3 regions of the Vibrio sp. QJM3NY_39 genome follow, and region 1 is predicted to be linked to each of the others. Evidence: riboswitches for the same ligand, from Rfam matches in the RefSeq annotation. Region 1 holds a riboswitch; each other region holds the start of a gene.
The links. A riboswitch is a leader RNA that binds a small molecule or an ion and turns the genes downstream of it on or off. The one in region 1 is predicted to bind thiamine pyrophosphate.
Positions count from the first base shown of each region.

Region 2: it holds a riboswitch for thiamine pyrophosphate, as region 1 does, so the genes downstream of both, thiB (thiamine ABC transporter substrate binding subunit) here and thiD (bifunctional hydroxymethylpyrimidine kinase/phosphomethylpyrimidine kinase) in region 1, are expected to answer to the same signal.
Region 3: it holds a riboswitch for thiamine pyrophosphate, as region 1 does, so the genes downstream of both, thiC (phosphomethylpyrimidine synthase ThiC) here and thiD (bifunctional hydroxymethylpyrimidine kinase/phosphomethylpyrimidine kinase) in region 1, are expected to answer to the same signal.

Region 1 covers NZ_CM173506.1:1,277,252-1,282,873, forward strand. The annotation lists gene AC3CHU_RS21590 (helix-turn-helix domain-containing protein) at 1-399, shown strand, start outside; gene AC3CHU_RS21595 (DMT family transporter) at 485-1,402, shown strand; TPP riboswitch at 1,501-1,612, shown strand; gene thiD (bifunctional hydroxymethylpyrimidine kinase/phosphomethylpyrimidine kinase) at 1,709-2,602, shown strand; gene AC3CHU_RS21605 (ABC transporter ATP-binding protein) at 2,592-3,350, shown strand; gene AC3CHU_RS21610 (ABC transporter permease) at 3,418-4,158, shown strand; gene AC3CHU_RS21615 (ABC transporter substrate-binding protein) at 4,279-5,235, shown strand; gene tenA (thiaminase II) at 5,244-5,622, shown strand, end outside.
Region 2 covers NZ_CM173505.1:362,335-367,956, forward strand. The annotation lists gene fbp (class 1 fructose-bisphosphatase) at 1-565, opposite strand, end outside; gene mpl (UDP-N-acetylmuramate:L-alanyl-gamma-D-glutamyl-meso-diaminopimelate ligase) at 836-2,194, shown strand; gene AC3CHU_RS01740 (flavin prenyltransferase UbiX) at 2,232-2,855, shown strand; TPP riboswitch at 2,899-3,018, shown strand; gene thiB (thiamine ABC transporter substrate binding subunit) at 3,072-4,064, shown strand; gene thiP (thiamine/thiamine pyrophosphate ABC transporter permease ThiP) at 4,189-5,622, shown strand, end outside.
Region 3 covers NZ_CM173505.1:31,977-37,598, forward strand. The annotation lists gene AC3CHU_RS00145 (multicopper oxidase family protein) at 1-921, shown strand, start outside; gene crcB (fluoride efflux transporter CrcB) at 1,023-1,406, shown strand; TPP riboswitch at 1,469-1,567, shown strand; gene thiC (phosphomethylpyrimidine synthase ThiC) at 1,697-3,646, shown strand; gene AC3CHU_RS00160 (thiamine phosphate synthase) at 3,646-4,938, shown strand; gene AC3CHU_RS00165 (HesA/MoeB/ThiF family protein) at 4,928-5,622, shown strand, end outside.

The DNA.
Region 1 (5,622 bases):
AGTGGCATTGAGTCATCAGTTTTGGATGTGTTTTCATTGCTGTTAGAGCAACAACAAGTCAGCAAGAGCATCGACCCAAGAATCCGTGCGGTACAAAGGCTGATAGCGGATAATTACACGCAGCCGTTATCCATTTCACAACTTGCAGAAACGGCCTGTTTGAGTCCTACTCAATTCAAAAAACGCTTCAAAGAATGCCTGGGTATCAGTGCGCTTAAATACATCACTCGATATCGTATGGAGAAAGCTCAAGCCTTGTTAACCCACACAGATTTACCTGTTCAATTGATCGCTGAAAATGTGGGATATAGTGATGTTTCTGCTTTCAGTCGCCGCTTCTCTCAGCACTTTGGAATGTCTCCAAGGGCGTTTCTAGGCTCAATGAAAGACAGTCTTTAGAAACAACAATAGCGTCCTTTCGGCAAACTAACTTTTATCAATCTTCATTATTATCTATTTCAGAACTGAAAATTGGGTAATAGAAATGAATCTTGCCATCAATCGCGTTAACGAATTCCAAACGGGCACTTTAGCCATCTTGTTTGCTTCCATTTTATGGGGCACGACAGGCACCGCCGCAAGTTTTGCGCCTGATCTAAGCCCATTAGCGATTGGTGCTTTCTCTATGGGTGTCGGCGGCCTAATGCAAGCGGGCCTAGCGTATCGAAAAATCCTATTAGCCCTTGATAAACTTTTGCAGAATAAGAAGCTGTTGGCAGTGAGCGCTTTGGCTTTGGCGGTCTATCCTTTAGCTTTCTATTCTTCAATGAAATTATCAGGCGTGGCGATTGGTACCGTGGTTTCGATTGCAACCGCACCTTTCTTTTCAGCACTGTTAGAGTGTCTGATTAGCAAAAATAACAACATCAACAAACGTTGGCTCACTAGCTTTGCGATTGGTGTCGTGGGTATTGGGTTGTTGGTGTTTTCAGAATCTTCATCGACGAATGAATCCGGTGATGATCTAAAGCTGTTAGGTATTGCTTTGGGTTTGCTCGCTGGGTTGTGTTACGCCATTTATTCTTGGGCGACCAAAGCACTGATCGATAAAGGGATTAAGTCGCAAGCGGCGATGGGCAGTATTTTTGGCCTGGGTGCGATGCTGTTGCTGCCAACGCTCTGGTTTACTGGTGAGAACCTGTTTTCCTCGCAGATTAACGTATTAGTCATCAGTTATCTGACGCTAATCCCACAATGCTTGGGCTATATCGCGTTCAGTTTTGGTTTACGCCACGTGACCGCGAGTAGTGCCAATCTACTTACTTTGTTTGAACCGGTAGTCGCAGCGGTGCTTGCCGTCTGTGTTGTCGGTGAGCTGATTCCTTTTACAGGCTGGCTAGGTATGTTTCTGATTGTGTTGTGCTTGTTGATACAGTCGAAGCCATCTAAAGGAACGTTATAAGTATTTGTTTTGTTGGACCTAATTGAAATTTTTTCATGTGTAATTCTTATAATTGAATAAAATCAGTATCTCAGTTGTGAGAGTGCTGTTACTATCGCTATCAATAGTCGGGGGGCATATACCTTATTTGGTGTTTGCTGAGATCGTTAATCGAGACCCGTTGAACCTGATTCAGTTAACACTGGCGTAGGGAACTATAAGCACTCGATCTACGTCTGCACCCATGAAGACTTTCATGAGCCTAATGCGACTTCTCCTTCGATCAGTGTTCGTTCTCCTACGTCTTGTAAGATAGTAGGAGCGACAATGACACACAGTTCTATTTCAAAAGATTTAACGCCCAAAGCCTCAGTTTCACAGCACTCTGCTGATGGTTCGATTCGAACGAACACTCCGATTGTATTGACGATCGCAGGCTCAGACAGTGGCGGCGGTGCCGGTATCCAAGCTGATATTAAAGCCATGTCTGCTACCGGTAGTTTTGCTTGTTCTGTGATTACCGCTATCACTTCCCAGAACACTCAAGGCGTTTCCGCCATTTTTCCTATTCCACTCGACCATGTCGCTAGTCAGTTAGATGCAGTGTTTACTGATCTCAATATCGTGGCAGTAAAAGTCGGCATGTTGGCCGATTCGCAAATCATCAAAGTCGTTGCAGACAAAATTAAGCAGTATCAACCTAAGCACTTAGTGATTGACCCTGTGATGGTCGCAACCAGTGGTGATCTTCTTCTAGAAAACTCGGCAATTACCACGCTAAAACAAGAGCTGATTCCGCTGGCAGACATCATTACTCCTAACTTGCCAGAAGGCGCTGCACTGACAGGTAAAGCTGTCCCTGAAAGCGAAGCCGAAATGCAGGGCATGATTGAAGACTTACGCGCACTAGGTGCTAAAGCTGTCCTGCTAAAAGGCGGTCACTTAGAGAAGGATGAGAACAGTAACGACTTACTGATTCTGCCAACCACATCTGCTCTGATTAGCGCGAAGCGCTTTCCTACTAAAAATACCCACGGCACGGGTTGTACGCTTTCTTCTGCTATCGCTTCTTTCTTGGCTCAAGGCAACACGCTTACTCAAGCTGTTGACCTAGGTAAACAATACATTTCTCGCGCGATTGCTCACGCTGATGAGCTGCAAGTTGGCCAAGGTCATGGGCCTGTAAATCACTTCTTTGCTGGACACGGTAATGTCCGTTAATACGGTTGGTGTTCAACTCAGCAATGCGACTCTGCGTTACCGAGATAGCGAGCACGCGACCTTATCGGGGCTGTCACTGAGCTTAAAAGCAGGTAAGTGGACGGTGCTACTTGGTCGCAGTGGTTGCGGGAAAACCACGGTATTGCGTTATTTGGCAGGCTTGCTAGATAACAAGGTTGAATGGCAGGGCACATTGGCAACGTCTGATGAATTGCCTTTAACGGATCGCATCGCATACATGGCACAGCAAGACTTGTTACTGCCATGGTTGTCGGTTATCGACAATGTTTGCCTAAGTCATCGTTTTCAAAATTCACCTTCTGATAAAGCACTGCAAACCAATCAAGCACTAGAGTTGTTAGCTGCGGTTGGTTTGGCTGATCACGCGTCTACTATGCCGGATCAATTGTCTGGTGGTATGCGCCAGCGTGTTGCTTTGGCTCGAACCTTAATGCAAGACAAGCCAGTTGTACTGATGGACGAACCTTTCTCTGCGTTAGATGCGGTAACAAGGCATAAGCTACAAAGCTTAGCGTGTGAACTGCTAAAAGGTAAAACCGTTGTTCTGATCACTCATGATCCACAAGAAGCGGTGCGTTTGGCGGACAACTTGTATGTGTTACAAGGCACACCTGCGAATGCTCAGTCTTTATCTGTGCCCAACACGGCCACACCAAGAGTGTTAGATGGTGAATGTGCTGAGTTACAACAAGCGATCTTAGATCAGTTGGAGCGTGATTATGAATGATCTAACACGAAGCGAAGTTGTGGCTCGTTCAGCTAACGTACAGGCTGCCACTACACCTCCTCGTCAGATGAATCCCGTAATGCGTTTGCTGATCAGCAGTGCTGTGATTCTCGGTTTATGGCAACTGGTGGTCGTTATCTTCGAGATGCCGAGCTTCATTCTACCAGCGCCTGCAGAAGTCTTTATTAAGCTAATCGAACGTTACGATGTGTTACTCAAACACACTTGGGTGACTGCACAAGAGATCTTACTTGGTCTATTGCTCGGTTTATCCATGGGGCTATTTCTTGCCCTGCAGATGCTGATGTTTGATCCGTTGAAACGTTGGCTATTGCCTATCTTAATTGCCAGCCAAGCGATCCCTGTTTTTGCGATTGCGCCAATGTTAATGCTGTGGCTTGGCTATGGCATTGCATCAAAAGTCATTATGGCGGCGATCATTATCTTCTTCCCTGTAACGACCTGTTGCTACGACGGCCTGCGAAATACACCGACAGGTTATCTCGATCTTGCTAAAACGATGGGTGCATCGAAATGGCAATTGTTGCGTTATATCCAATTGCCTGCTGCGCTGCCAACACTGGCGTCTGGCATTCGTGTCGCTGTGGTGATTGCTCCAATTGGCGCGGTTGTTGGCGAATGGGTGGGTTCGAGTGAAGGGCTGGGTTACCTAATGCTACAGGCCAACGCGCGCATGATCATCGATGAGATGTTTGCGGCCTTGTTCATCTTGGCGGTGCTGTCTATCTCGCTCTACTTCATCACAGACAAGTTACTCAAAAAAGCTATCCCTTGGGAGAACCAGTGATGGCTTGCTCAATAATACTTTGTTTAATAAGGCTTCGCTCAACGCTATTAATCTAAACAAAACGTCGTTAAAAATTAGCTCGATACACACAATAATAATATTCAAAAGGAAAGGTTAACTATGAAAAAAACCAAATTGGTAGGTGCAGTGGCACTGCTTGCTTCGCTAGTTTCAGGTCATGCTCTAGCGGATTCTGAACAAAAGAAACTGACATTGATGTTGGATTGGTTTGTGAATCCGAACCATGGCCCGATTGTGATTGCTCAAGAGCGTGGTTACTTTGCTGACCAAGGCTTAGATGTTGAGATCCAAGAGCCAGCCGACCCAAGCACGCCTGCAAAATTGGTTGCGGCAGGTAAGGTCGATTTAGCGGTAACTTACCAACCAAGTTTAACCATGGATGTGGCAGCGGGTCTTCCTTTGGTTCGTGCATCAACCCTTATCGCGACGCCACTAAACACACTAATGGTATTGGATAACGGCAAGAACGATTCGTTAGCGGATCTGAAAGGCAAAAAGATCGGTATTGCGATTGCGGGTAACGAAGAAGCAACTATCGGCACCATGCTAGCGCAAGAAAATGTTGCGTTTGCAGACGTACAAACCATCAATGTTGGTTGGGCACTGTCGTCTTCATTAGCATCAGGCAAGGTCGATGCAATCTGGGGTGGCTTACGTAACTTCGAAACGAACCAACTAGCACTTGAAGGCTTTAAAGCGAAGGCATTCTTCCCAGAAGAGCACGGTGTGCCCGCTTACGATGAGCTTATCTTTGTGGCGAACGCAAAGCAGCACGACGATGAAGCGATCAAAGCGTTCAACAAAGCATTGGAACAAGCAACGACTTACATTGTGAACCACCCACAAGAGTCATGGAGTGAGTTTGTTGCGTACTCACCAGATACGTTGAATAACGAGCTTAACCAACGTGCATGGAATGACACGCTGACTCGTTTTGCACTTCGCCCTTCTGCAGTTGACCTAAAGCGTTACGACGATTACGCACAATTCATGTTCGACAAAGGCATTATCAAATCACTACCAAAAGCCGCTGACTACGTACCGACTTTTGACTAAGGAATCTCATGAAATACCAAGACTTAATCCAAGCCTGTCAACAAGATTGGCAAGACTACACCGAGCACGCTTTTGTTAAAACGCTGGCAAACGGCACTCTCGCTCAGCCTTGTTTTCTGCATTATTTGAAGCAAGATTTTCTGTTCTTAAAACAGTATGCCCGCGCTTATGCCTTGGCGATCTACAAGGCGAAAACACTGGCTGATATGCGTCGTGCACTGCCAAGTGTTCATGCTTTATTAGATTCTGAAATCTCTCACCACGTCACTTACTGTGGTCAGTGGGGGTTAACCGAATCGGATTTAGAAAACGAACCTGAAGATTTCGGCACAGTTGCTTACACGCGCTACGTTCTAGATGCGGGTATGACGGGTGATCTTGTCGACT
Region 2 (5,622 bases), on a different replicon from region 1:
GTGATGGGTCGTAGGTGAAACCATTGACGCCAGCGCCTGTTGTGTAAACAAGCATGGTTGAAGAACCGTAAATTACGTAACCAGCTGCGACTTGTTTGTGTCCAGGTTGTAGGAAATCTTCTTGTGTTGGTGGGGTACCAATCGGTGACACTCGGCGGTAGATAGAGAAAATCGTACCAACCGATACATTCACATCGATGTTTGAAGAACCATCAAGTGGATCCATCAGAACAACGTATTTTGCGTTTTTGTTGAGCTCTTTATTGAAGGCAACAGCTTCGTCTTCTTCTTCACTTGCAACGCCACAAACTTGGTCACGAGCTTCTAGAGCCGCTTTAAATTTGTCGTTCGCGTAAAGGTCTAGCTTTTGTTGCTCTTCACCTTGAACGTTGTCTGTACCAACAGCGCCAGTAATGTCGACAAGACCTGCTTTGTTGATTTCACGGTTAACAATTTTTGCAGCAAGACGAATTGATGACAAAAGGGATGATAGATCACCACTTGCATGGGGGAAATCATTTTGTTTTGCAACAATGAACTCACCAAGGGTGCGCATCTCAGACATGTTATTTCCTTAAACTTCTCTCAATATTAGGGGGGATTTGAGCACTGTAGATTAGGCCTCTTGAGTGGGCTTTATTCATCTAGACGCTTACCTAAATTCTAAAGGTTAGATCTTTTTAATGGTAATGAACTAAGCGACACAGATCTCACTTACTATGTCGACTAAATTTGTTTTGCATTGCTGCTCGCTTTTAATCGCCATTTAATGATAATGAGTGCAAGTAGTTTGATTTAGACATGGCTCATTTAGCCAAGCGTTTGGAAGCAATATATGCATATTCACATCTTAGGAATTTGTGGCACCTTCATGGGTGGTGCCGCGGTATTGGCTCGTCAATTAGGTCACAAGGTTACGGGTAGTGACGCGAATGTTTACCCTCCAATGAGCACTTTGTTGGAATCGCAAGGGATTGAAATTATTGAAGGGTTCGACCCTAGTCAATTAGAGCCAAGGCCTGATCTCGTGGTTATCGGTAATGCCATGAGCCGTGGTAACCCGTGTGTTGAGTATGTATTGGATAATAACCTTAGATACACATCAGGCCCGCAATGGTTGCAAGAATTTCTACTGCATGACCGTTGGGTTCTTGCAGTCTCGGGAACGCATGGCAAGACTACTACATCAAGCATGTTGGCTTGGATCTTGGAAGACTGTGGCTATGCACCGGGCTTCTTAGTTGGTGGTGTGTTGGGTAACTTTGGTATATCTGCTCGCCTTGGTGAAAGCATGTTCTTCGTGGTTGAAGCCGACGAATACGATAGTGCTTTTTTCGATAAACGATCTAAGTTCGTTCATTACCACCCAAGAACCTTGGTCATGAATAATCTTGAGTTCGATCATGCGGATATCTTTGATGATCTTGAAGCGATCAAGCGACAGTTTCATCATTTGGTTCGCACTGTGCCAAGTAATGGTCGTATTTTTTCACCGAAGCAAGATACGGCTATTGAAGATGTTCTTTCTCGTGGGTGTTGGAGTGAGACTGAATCGAGCGGCGAACTTGGCGATTGGGATGCCAAGAAACTGGTTAAAGATGGCTCCAAATTTGAGGTCTATTTCCAAGACGAATGTGTTGGAACCGTAGACTGGGATTTGGTTGGCGATCATAACGTAAGTAATGCCTTGATGGCGATTGCGGCGGCAAGACATGTTGGTGTTACACCCGACTTAGGATGTGAATCACTGGCGGCGTTCATTAATACCAAGCGTCGCTTAGAGTTCAAAGGTGAGGTAGTAGGTGTTTCTGTTTATGACGATTTTGCTCATCATCCTACAGCGATTGAACTTACTCTGGGTGGCTTACGTAATAAGGTCGATACGAAAAAAATCATTGCCGTTTTAGAGCCTCGTTCTGCCACCATGAAGCGTGGTGTGCATAAAGAAACCTTGGCTGATTCTCTTAAACAGGCGGATTCTACCTACTTATTCCAACCAGATAACATTGATTGGTCTGTACAAGATGTTGCCGATGCGTGCCATCAACCCGCACATGTAAGTGATGACATGGATACATTCGTTGCTAGAATTGTCTCAGAGGCACAAGCGGGCGACCAAATCTTGGTAATGAGCAATGGTGGCTTTGGTGGTATTCACCAGAAACTGTTGGATGCGTTGGCACTCAAAGGCTAACTGATCCACGATCTTATATTTTGAAGTAATTGAGAACATGACAAAACACGATAAAGCTATAACCCTCGCTTTCACTGGCGCATCAGGTGCGCCTTATGGCCTGCGTTTACTTGAATGCCTTTTGGCGGCGGATTATCAGGTCTATTTACTGATATCGTCGGCTGCGCGAGTGGTGTTGGCGACCGAGCATGAACTTAAGTTACCTGCAGGACCCGATGCAGCGAAACAAGCTTTGGTTAAACACCTTGGGTGTGACCCCGAAAAGCTGGTGGTGTGTGGCAAAGATGATTGGTTCTCACCGGTTGCCTCTGGCTCTGCAGCGCCGAAGCAGATGGTCGTTTGTCCATGTTCAGCGGGAAGCTTGGCTTCAATTGCTCATGGCTTATCGGATAATCTGATTGAGCGTGCTGCAGATGTGGTCATGAAAGAACGAGGCCAACTGTTGTTGGTGGTTCGTGAGACGCCATTCTCGACGCTGCACTTAGAGAACATGCATAAGCTATCGACTATGGGCGTGACGATCATGCCTGCCGCTCCGGGTTTTTATCATCAACCTAAGTCGATTGAAGATCTGGTCGATTTTATGGTGGCGCGCATTTTGGACCATCTTGGCATCGAGCAAGGTTTAGTGCCACGTTGGGGTTACGATCAACGTAATTGATCCAAACTTGATAGCTTATTGTTAAAATTCGAATTACAATTCTGAACACTCATCGGGGAGCGAACCATTCAAATAATGAATGCGAGCTGAGATCAAGCAAGTGCTTGGGACCCGTAAACCTGAACCAGATAATGCTGGCGTAGGAATTGAGTTAGGAACAACTTCTACCGTTCTCCTCCCTCAAACCTGTGCCGCTCAGACCATGGAGAGCGTCCAGTGAAATTTACATTAACAACTCTTGCTGTTACTACAGCCATCTCTTTTTCTGCCTTTGCTGCAGACAATACCCTAACGGTTTATACCTATGACTCTTTTGCTGCGGATTGGGGCCCTCGTCCTGCCGTTGAAAAAGCATTTGAAGAAAAGTGTGGCTGCGATGTGAACTTTGTCGCGCTAGAAGATGGCGTATCTATTCTGAACCGCTTACGTCTTGAAGGTGGTAACAGCAAAGCTGATATCGTGTTAGGCCTAGATAACAATCTGATGGCTGAAGCGAAAGCGACGGGCTTATTGGCTGAGCACAATGTTGATACGTCTTCAGTGACACTTCCTAACGGCTGGGACGACAGCACCTTTGTTCCTTATGATTTTGGTTACTTTGCGTTTATCTATAACAAAGAGAAACTAGCAAACCCACCTAAGAGCTTGAAAGAACTGGTTGAGCAGCGTGACGACCTCAAGGTTATTTACCAAGACCCACGTACATCTACGCCGGGTCAAGGCATGATGCTATGGATGAAGTCAGTATACGGTGATGAAGCGACAGCAGCTTGGAAGAAACTTGCTCAGAAGACGGTTACGGTTACTAAAGGTTGGTCTGAAGCTTACTCTATGTTCTTAAAGGGGGAGTCGGACTTAGTCTTGTCTTACACAACATCTCCTGCTTACCACATCATTGCAGAAAGTGATTCTAAGTATGCAGCTGCAAGCTTTGAAGAAGGTCATTACACTCAAGTGGAAGTGGCTGCGAAAGTTAAAGGCAGCAAAAATGAAAAACTGGCCGATGAGTTTATGGCGTTTATCTTAAGTGATGAATTCCAATCGGCGATGCCAACTGGCAACTGGATGTACCCAGTGACGGGTATCGAGCTACCCAAAGGGTTCGAGCAGTTAACAGTACCGCAGAAAGCTCTGAGTTTTACGCCTGAAGAAATCGCTGCTAAGCGTAAGCCATGGATTCGTGAATGGCAGAGTGCACTTACTTTTTAAAGGATTAGCTTTCTAGCTTAACTTTCTAAAGATGAGTTTCCTAAAGCTCAGCTTTCTAACTTTCTGTATTTAAAGGTTCGTTCGATATTAACTGAGTGAACCACTTACGGTAAAAAATCAATTTATGATAAAGAAAACACCTAAGGTCGGGATCTGGGTTGCGATACTCATTACCGCCTTTGTGGTTTCAGCAGTTGGGGCATTGCTTAGCAATGCCCCTTCTCTTGATATCAGCCAAGTATGGTCCGATCCTTACTATTGGCACGTAACGAAATTCAGTTTTTATCAAGCGACACTCTCAACTGTGCTGAGTGTTGGCTTTGCTATACCTATTGCTCATGCTTTGTGTCGCAGGCAATTTTTTGGGCGAGCTCTGTTGTTAAGGCTGTTCGCATCGACCTTGGTTTTGCCTGTGTTAGTCGGTGTGTTTGGTTTGCTTGCAATTTATGGCAACAGTGGTTGGTTAGCTAAATTTCTGGCGAACTTCGATATTGAATTACCATTCTCCATCTATGGATTGAATGGCATTTTGCTCGCACATGTCTTTTTTAATCTGCCCTATGCCAGCCGTTTACTTTTACAAGCTTTAGATACCGTGCCTGCCGAGCAGCACAAGCTGTGTGCTCATTTGGGTATGAGTCATTGGAATAAATTTAAATGGGTCGAATGGCCGCGATTGAGACAACAACTGCCTCATGTGTGTGGCTTAGTCTTCATGTTGTGCTTTACTAGCTTTGCTACCGTGATGGCGCTAGGTGGAGGTCCGAAATCGACCACTATCGAACTCGCTATTTATCAAGCGATTAAATTCGACTTTGACTTACAGGCTGGTGCCTTGCTCGCGATATGGCAAATGCTGCTGTGTGGAGTGCTCGCGGTGAGTATTCAGCGCCTGTCGAAACCTATTTCAGTGACGGCCAGTCAGTTGTCGGAAGAGAAATATTTGGTTAAGGACTGCTGGTGGTCAAAAGCTTGGGATAGCTTTTGGATCATAGTAGTCTCAATGCTGGTATTGCCGCCATTAGCCATGGTTATCGTCAGTGGTATTAACTCACAAGCACTAACTGTGCTCAGCAGCGAACCGTTTTGGGCTGCGCTAATGACCTCAGTTAAAGTTGCGTCCTTAGCAAGTGTTATTGCCGTCGGTATTGGTATTGCGATACTGCTGACCAGTCGTGCATGGCGTTTGCAGAACAAGAACTTTAGAGCCGATAAAATCGAGCTGATTGGTACCATTATCTTAGTGACACCAGGGTTAGTGATCAGTACGGGACTCTTCTTATTACTGCGTTCATTTACCGATGTATTTAGCTTAGCTTTCTTTATTGTGATTGCAGTAAATAGCTTAATGGCACTGCCTTATGTGATCAAAACCTTAGCCCAACCTATGTTGCATTTATCTCAACAGTATCAATACGTGTGTGCAAGCTTGGGAATGACAGGTTTCACACGTTTTAGGCTGGTGGAGTGGCGCGCACTACGTAAACCAATGGCGCAAGCCTTTTCTATTAGCTTTATGCTGGCGATGGGGGACTTGAGTGCCATTGCCTTGTTTGGT
Region 3 (5,622 bases), on a different replicon from region 1:
GAGAGCAATCCAGTACGGTTCGATGAAGAACACGCATTGATGCTTAAGCATTGGCACATCGACAAGCAGGGTCAATGGAAAGATTTAATGATCCCACGACTCAGTGCTCGTATGGGTACTCCAGGAGAGTGGAGTAGCGTCAATGGTGTTCATGAACCTGTATACCAATTAAAGCAGCATGCAACGACTCGACTGCGTATCGCGAATGTCGATAATACGATCACTTATCCTATTGCTGTCGAAGGGGCTGAGGCATGGGTGATTGCCATTGATGGTAATCCTGTAAAGACGCCATATAAACTGACTCAACATAAAATCGGCCCAGGGATGCGCGTGGATATTGGACTGATAGCGCCCAAAGTAGGCGAGCGAGTTAATGTTCTTCAAATGAAGGGCCGCTTTCCTTTCTCTTTATGTGAGTTCGAGGTAGTAGATTCCCCCCTTACTGAAGGGCGTTTATTGCCATTGTTACCTCTTAACCCGGTACCTAATCTAGATCTTGCTAATGCTGAAGAGATCGATTTTGTGTTCGAGTGGGAAGGTGCGGTATCACCAGTTTCTAAAGATGGGAAATCGATGCCTAAGTTTTGGCTTACTAATAAAAGAGCATGGGAAGGGATGAGCAAAGACAATATTCCTGAGCCGTTGACGACTTTAGAGTTAGGTAAGACTTACATATTCGATCTAAAGAACGTCACCCAATACCATCACCCGATCCATATTCACGGTCATACATTCACTGTATTGGAACTTGATGGGAAGAAAGTTGAAGAGCCTTTCCATACCGATACAGTGTTACTTGGAAAAAACGGCCGAGCTAAAGCTGCATTTGTTGCAGATAACCCTGGCCGCTGGATGTACCACTGTCATGTTATAGAACACATGAAAACGGGTTTAATGGGATACATTGAAGTTAAGTGACACCTGTAACGTTTAATATTTGCGCATGCATTCTTAGTTTCTACCCTCGCTTTTATCGGCGTTAAAGCTAGAATATAGGGATTATTGTTTGGGAGGATTCAATGGGTCAGTTATCTATTCTAGGTTTTATCGCCATCGGTGGCGCGTTTGGTGCTTGTTCACGTTACTTGATTTCAGAGTTATGCGTTGTGATGTTAGGACGTGGTTTTCCTTACGGTACGTTGACTGTTAACGTGATTGGCTCTTTGATTATGGGATTGCTCATCGCCGCGTTTGAAAACGAGATGGTCGCGACGGAACCGTGGAGACAAATCATCGGTCTTGGTTTCCTAGGAGCACTGACTACATTTTCTACGTTTTCTATGGATAACGTACTTCTTATGCAGCAGGGCGCTTTCTTTAAGATGGGACTCAATGTGCTACTCAACGTGGTACTCAGTATTTCAGCCGCATGGATCGGCTTCCAACTTTTGATAAAGTCTTAAAACTTTCTTACGATTTGTTAACAACTCGGCTTGGTTTATCCAAGCCGTTTTTATATACTCGATCGAACTTGTCGGAGTGCCATATGGCTGAGACCGTTAACTCGGGATCCGTTGAACCTGATCAGGCTAATACCTGCGAAGGGAACAAGAGTAGATATCTAACTAGAATCCTTCTAGAGATCTATCTCCAGATCACAACTGTATTTCTTACCGTGATCCCTCTTGTAGCATCTAATCCGTCAAGCATTTTTATCCCTATAAATAATGGCTAAAAGCCAAGGAAAAATGCTATGTCGACTCGTAAACAAGCAAGACTGGAAGCGAAGAATTTCATTGATTCTTTATCCGTACAACCCTATCCAAACTCAAAAAAAGCTTACATCCAAGGATCTCGAGAGGACATTCAAGTCCCTGTCCGAGAAATATCACTCGCTGATAGCCTTGTTGGTGGTACCAAAAAAGAGCCTGTATTCGAACCTAATGTACCCATTCAAGTTTACGATACCTCAGGTGTTTACACAGACCCTACACATCAAATAGACCTGTATAGCGGTCTTCCTAAGTTGCGAGAGCAATGGATTGAAGAGCGTGGTGATACGGAACTGTTAGACGACGTAAGCTCTGTTTACACCAAAGAACGTTTAGAAGATGAAACTCTAGACGACCTTCGCTACGGCAACCTGCCTAGAATTCGTCGCGCGACAGACAACCAATGTGTTACTCAACTGCACTATGCTCGTCAGGGTATTATCACACCTGAAATGGAGTACATTGCCATACGTGAGAACATGGGACGTCAGAAGTTCGCTGATGAGCAGCTTAACCATCAACACCCTGGCCATAACTTTGGTGCAAACCTGCCGAAAGAAATTACTCCTGAGTTCGTGCGTAAAGAGGTTGCTGAAGGTCGAGCTATTATCCCTTCAAACATCAACCACCCAGAATCAGAACCGATGATTATTGGTAGAAACTTTTTAGTGAAGGTGAACGCCAATATCGGTAACTCTTCAGTAAGCTCTTCGATTGAAGAAGAAGTTGAGAAGCTAGTCTGGTCGACTCGCTGGGGTGGCGATACCGTGATGGATCTTTCTACTGGTCGTAATATTCACGAGACTCGCGAATGGATCCTACGTAATAGCCCAGTACCAATTGGTACGGTTCCTATGTATCAAGCGCTTGAAAAAGTGAATGGCGTTGCCGAAGACCTTAACTGGGAAGTGATGCGCGATACCTTGATTGAACAAGCAGAGCAGGGTGTTGATTACTTCACTATTCATGCTGGCTTGTTGCTTCGCTACGTTCCTATGACCGCTAAGCGTGTGACTGGTATTGTCTCTCGTGGCGGTTCCATCATCGCGAAATGGTGTCTTGCTCATCACCAAGAAAGTTTCCTTTATACCCACTTCCGTGAGATCTGTGAGATCTGTGCGAAGTACGATGTTGCTCTGTCATTAGGTGACGGTTTACGCCCGGGCTCAATTGCAGATGCTAATGATGAGGCTCAATTCTCGGAGTTACGTACTCTAGGTGAGTTGACTAAAGTGGCTTGGGAATATGATGTTCAGGTGATCATTGAAGGCCCTGGACATGTACCAATGCACCTGATTAAAGAGAATATGGACGAGCAGTTAGAGCACTGCCATGAAGCGCCTTTCTATACTTTAGGCCCATTGACGACAGATATTGCCCCTGGTTACGACCATATTACCTCTGGTATTGGCGCGGCCATGATTGGTTGGTACGGCTGTGCGATGCTCTGTTATGTCACCCCTAAAGAGCACCTAGGCTTACCAAATAAAGAAGATGTGAAGACTGGCTTGATTACTTACAAGCTAGCAGCACACGCAGCGGACCTCGCTAAAGGACATCCGGGCGCACAAATCCGAGATAATGCATTATCAAAGGCACGTTTTGAATTCCGTTGGGAAGACCAATTCAATCTAGCTTTAGATCCTGAAACCGCGCGTTCTTTCCATGATGAAACTCTGCCACAAGAGTCGGGCAAGGTTGCTCACTTCTGCTCAATGTGTGGACCTAAATTCTGCTCGATGAAGATTTCTCAAGAAGTTCGAGAGTATGCGAAAGACACCGAACAAGTAGCCGCGGATCAGGCTATCGAGATTAAGATGCTAGATAACCCGTTGGAAGGGATGCGTCAGAAATCACAAGAGTTCCGTGATACTGGCTCTGAACTTTACCACCCAGCTGTGGGCGTAAAAGAAGCTCAATTAGAGGAATAATGACAGTGAAGATTCTCATCCCATCTCAAGACATCGAGTTAACGGGGGAGGTTCAAAACTGTCTATTGGTTGCTAAGCGACAAGGCTTGGCAACCGGTGCAGTTGAGTTGGGTGTAAGCCCAGCTCAATACTTCTCTGTCGTTGATATTCAGCAGACGTTATCTATTGGCTTTGCTCATGATGTTGATTCATTGGCGGAGTGTAAGTTAGCGGAACTGAACCATGTTGTTGATTACAGTAATTCAGTCGCACTAACTGACGTTTGTGGTGCCTTTACACAATCTCCAAACACTATCTATATAGGTGTCTCAGATGATTCATCTGTAATGGATATCTGGTCTCACCTAGATGCTAATCGTGTCATCAAGAGTGAAACTACAGCTCATCAGGAGTTAGATAATCGTGGCCATTTTGCTTGGTTACTTACTTTGTTGGCGCTGGAATTTCCATTAGAAGACGCACTGGTTTTAGCTCGCGCAGCATTTAATGTTTCACGTGGAACATGGCCAGCAAGCTATCAAAACTTTCCGATCCCAGTTCTGGAAGATGAGCGACTGGATATTAGTGTTGGTTGGGCTCACCAGGGAACATCACTTTCGTTCCCTGAATTGAGTAAGAGTAGCCTAGGGCTATACCCAGTGGTTGATGATGCTGAGTGGATCGAAAGGTTGCTCAAGCTTGGCATCAACACTGTTCAGCTACGTATTAAAAACCCACAGCAAGCGGATTTAGAACAACAAGTCGCACGATCTATCGATCTTGGTCGTGAGTATAACGCTCAAGTTTTTATCAATGATTACTGGAAGCTTGCACTCAAGCATGACGCTTTTGGTGTTCATTTAGGGCAAGAGGATATTGAAGAATCAAACCTCTCACAGTTGAGCTTTGCGGGTATAAAGATTGGGTTATCGACTCATGGCTATTACGAGTTGCTACGCATTGTTCAGATTAACCCAAGCTATATTGCGCTAGGCCACATCTTCCCAACATCAACTAAACAGATGCCATCAAAGCCTCAGGGTTTAGTTCGTTTATCTCTGTATCAACAGCTGATTGATACTATCCCATACACAGAACAACTCATCGGTTATCCGACGGTTGCTATTGGTGGTATTGACCAATCAACAGCTGAGCAGGTGTGGGATTGTGGGGTGTCGAGTTTGGCGGTTGTTCGTGCGATTACATTAGCGGAAGACCCCAAAAAGGTGATCGAGTTTTTTGAAAAACTGATGACGCCTAAACCTTCAAATATTGGTGAAGAGGTTGCGCAGGAGCCTAGCTATGCTGAGTGATTTTGAGTTTATTCGTTATCAACGACAAATTGCATTACCTGAAGTCGGTGAGCAAGGGCAACGAAATCTATTAAACAGCCATGTGTTAGTGATTGGTTGTGGTGGCTTAGGCAATGCTGCCGCTCTTTACCTTGCGGCTTCGGGTGTCGGAAAGATCGTGTTGGTTGATGATGACTGTGTGGATTCGTCTAACCTGCAACGACAGGTCGCGTTCAAAGAAAGTCAGTTAGGTTCGCCTAAAGTCGAAGCTATGAAGCAACAACTGACTGAGCTCAATAGTCGCAGTCAAGTTAGAACCATCAATCAGCGAATGAGTGACAGTCAGCTTGAACTTGAAGTGATGCTCGCTGATTTGGTGTTGGATTGTACTGACAACTTTACGTCACGCCAGCAGGTTAACCAAGCGTGTTTCGGCAGCAATACACCTTTGATTTCTGGATCTGCAATCGGTTGGAAAGGCCAGTTTATTGTATTTGATTATGAGAATCAGAAAGGGTGCTATCACTGTTTGTTCCCGTTCAGTCATCATCCACAAACGACTCGTTGTAGTGATAGCGGCATCATAGGCCCGGTTGTTGGCACCATAGGTAACCTTCAAGCTTTGGCTGCTATTCAACGTATTAGTGGTGGCGAGTTTAAAGTCGCAACGCATCAGCTAAAGCTGTTCGATGGCCAGACCATGAA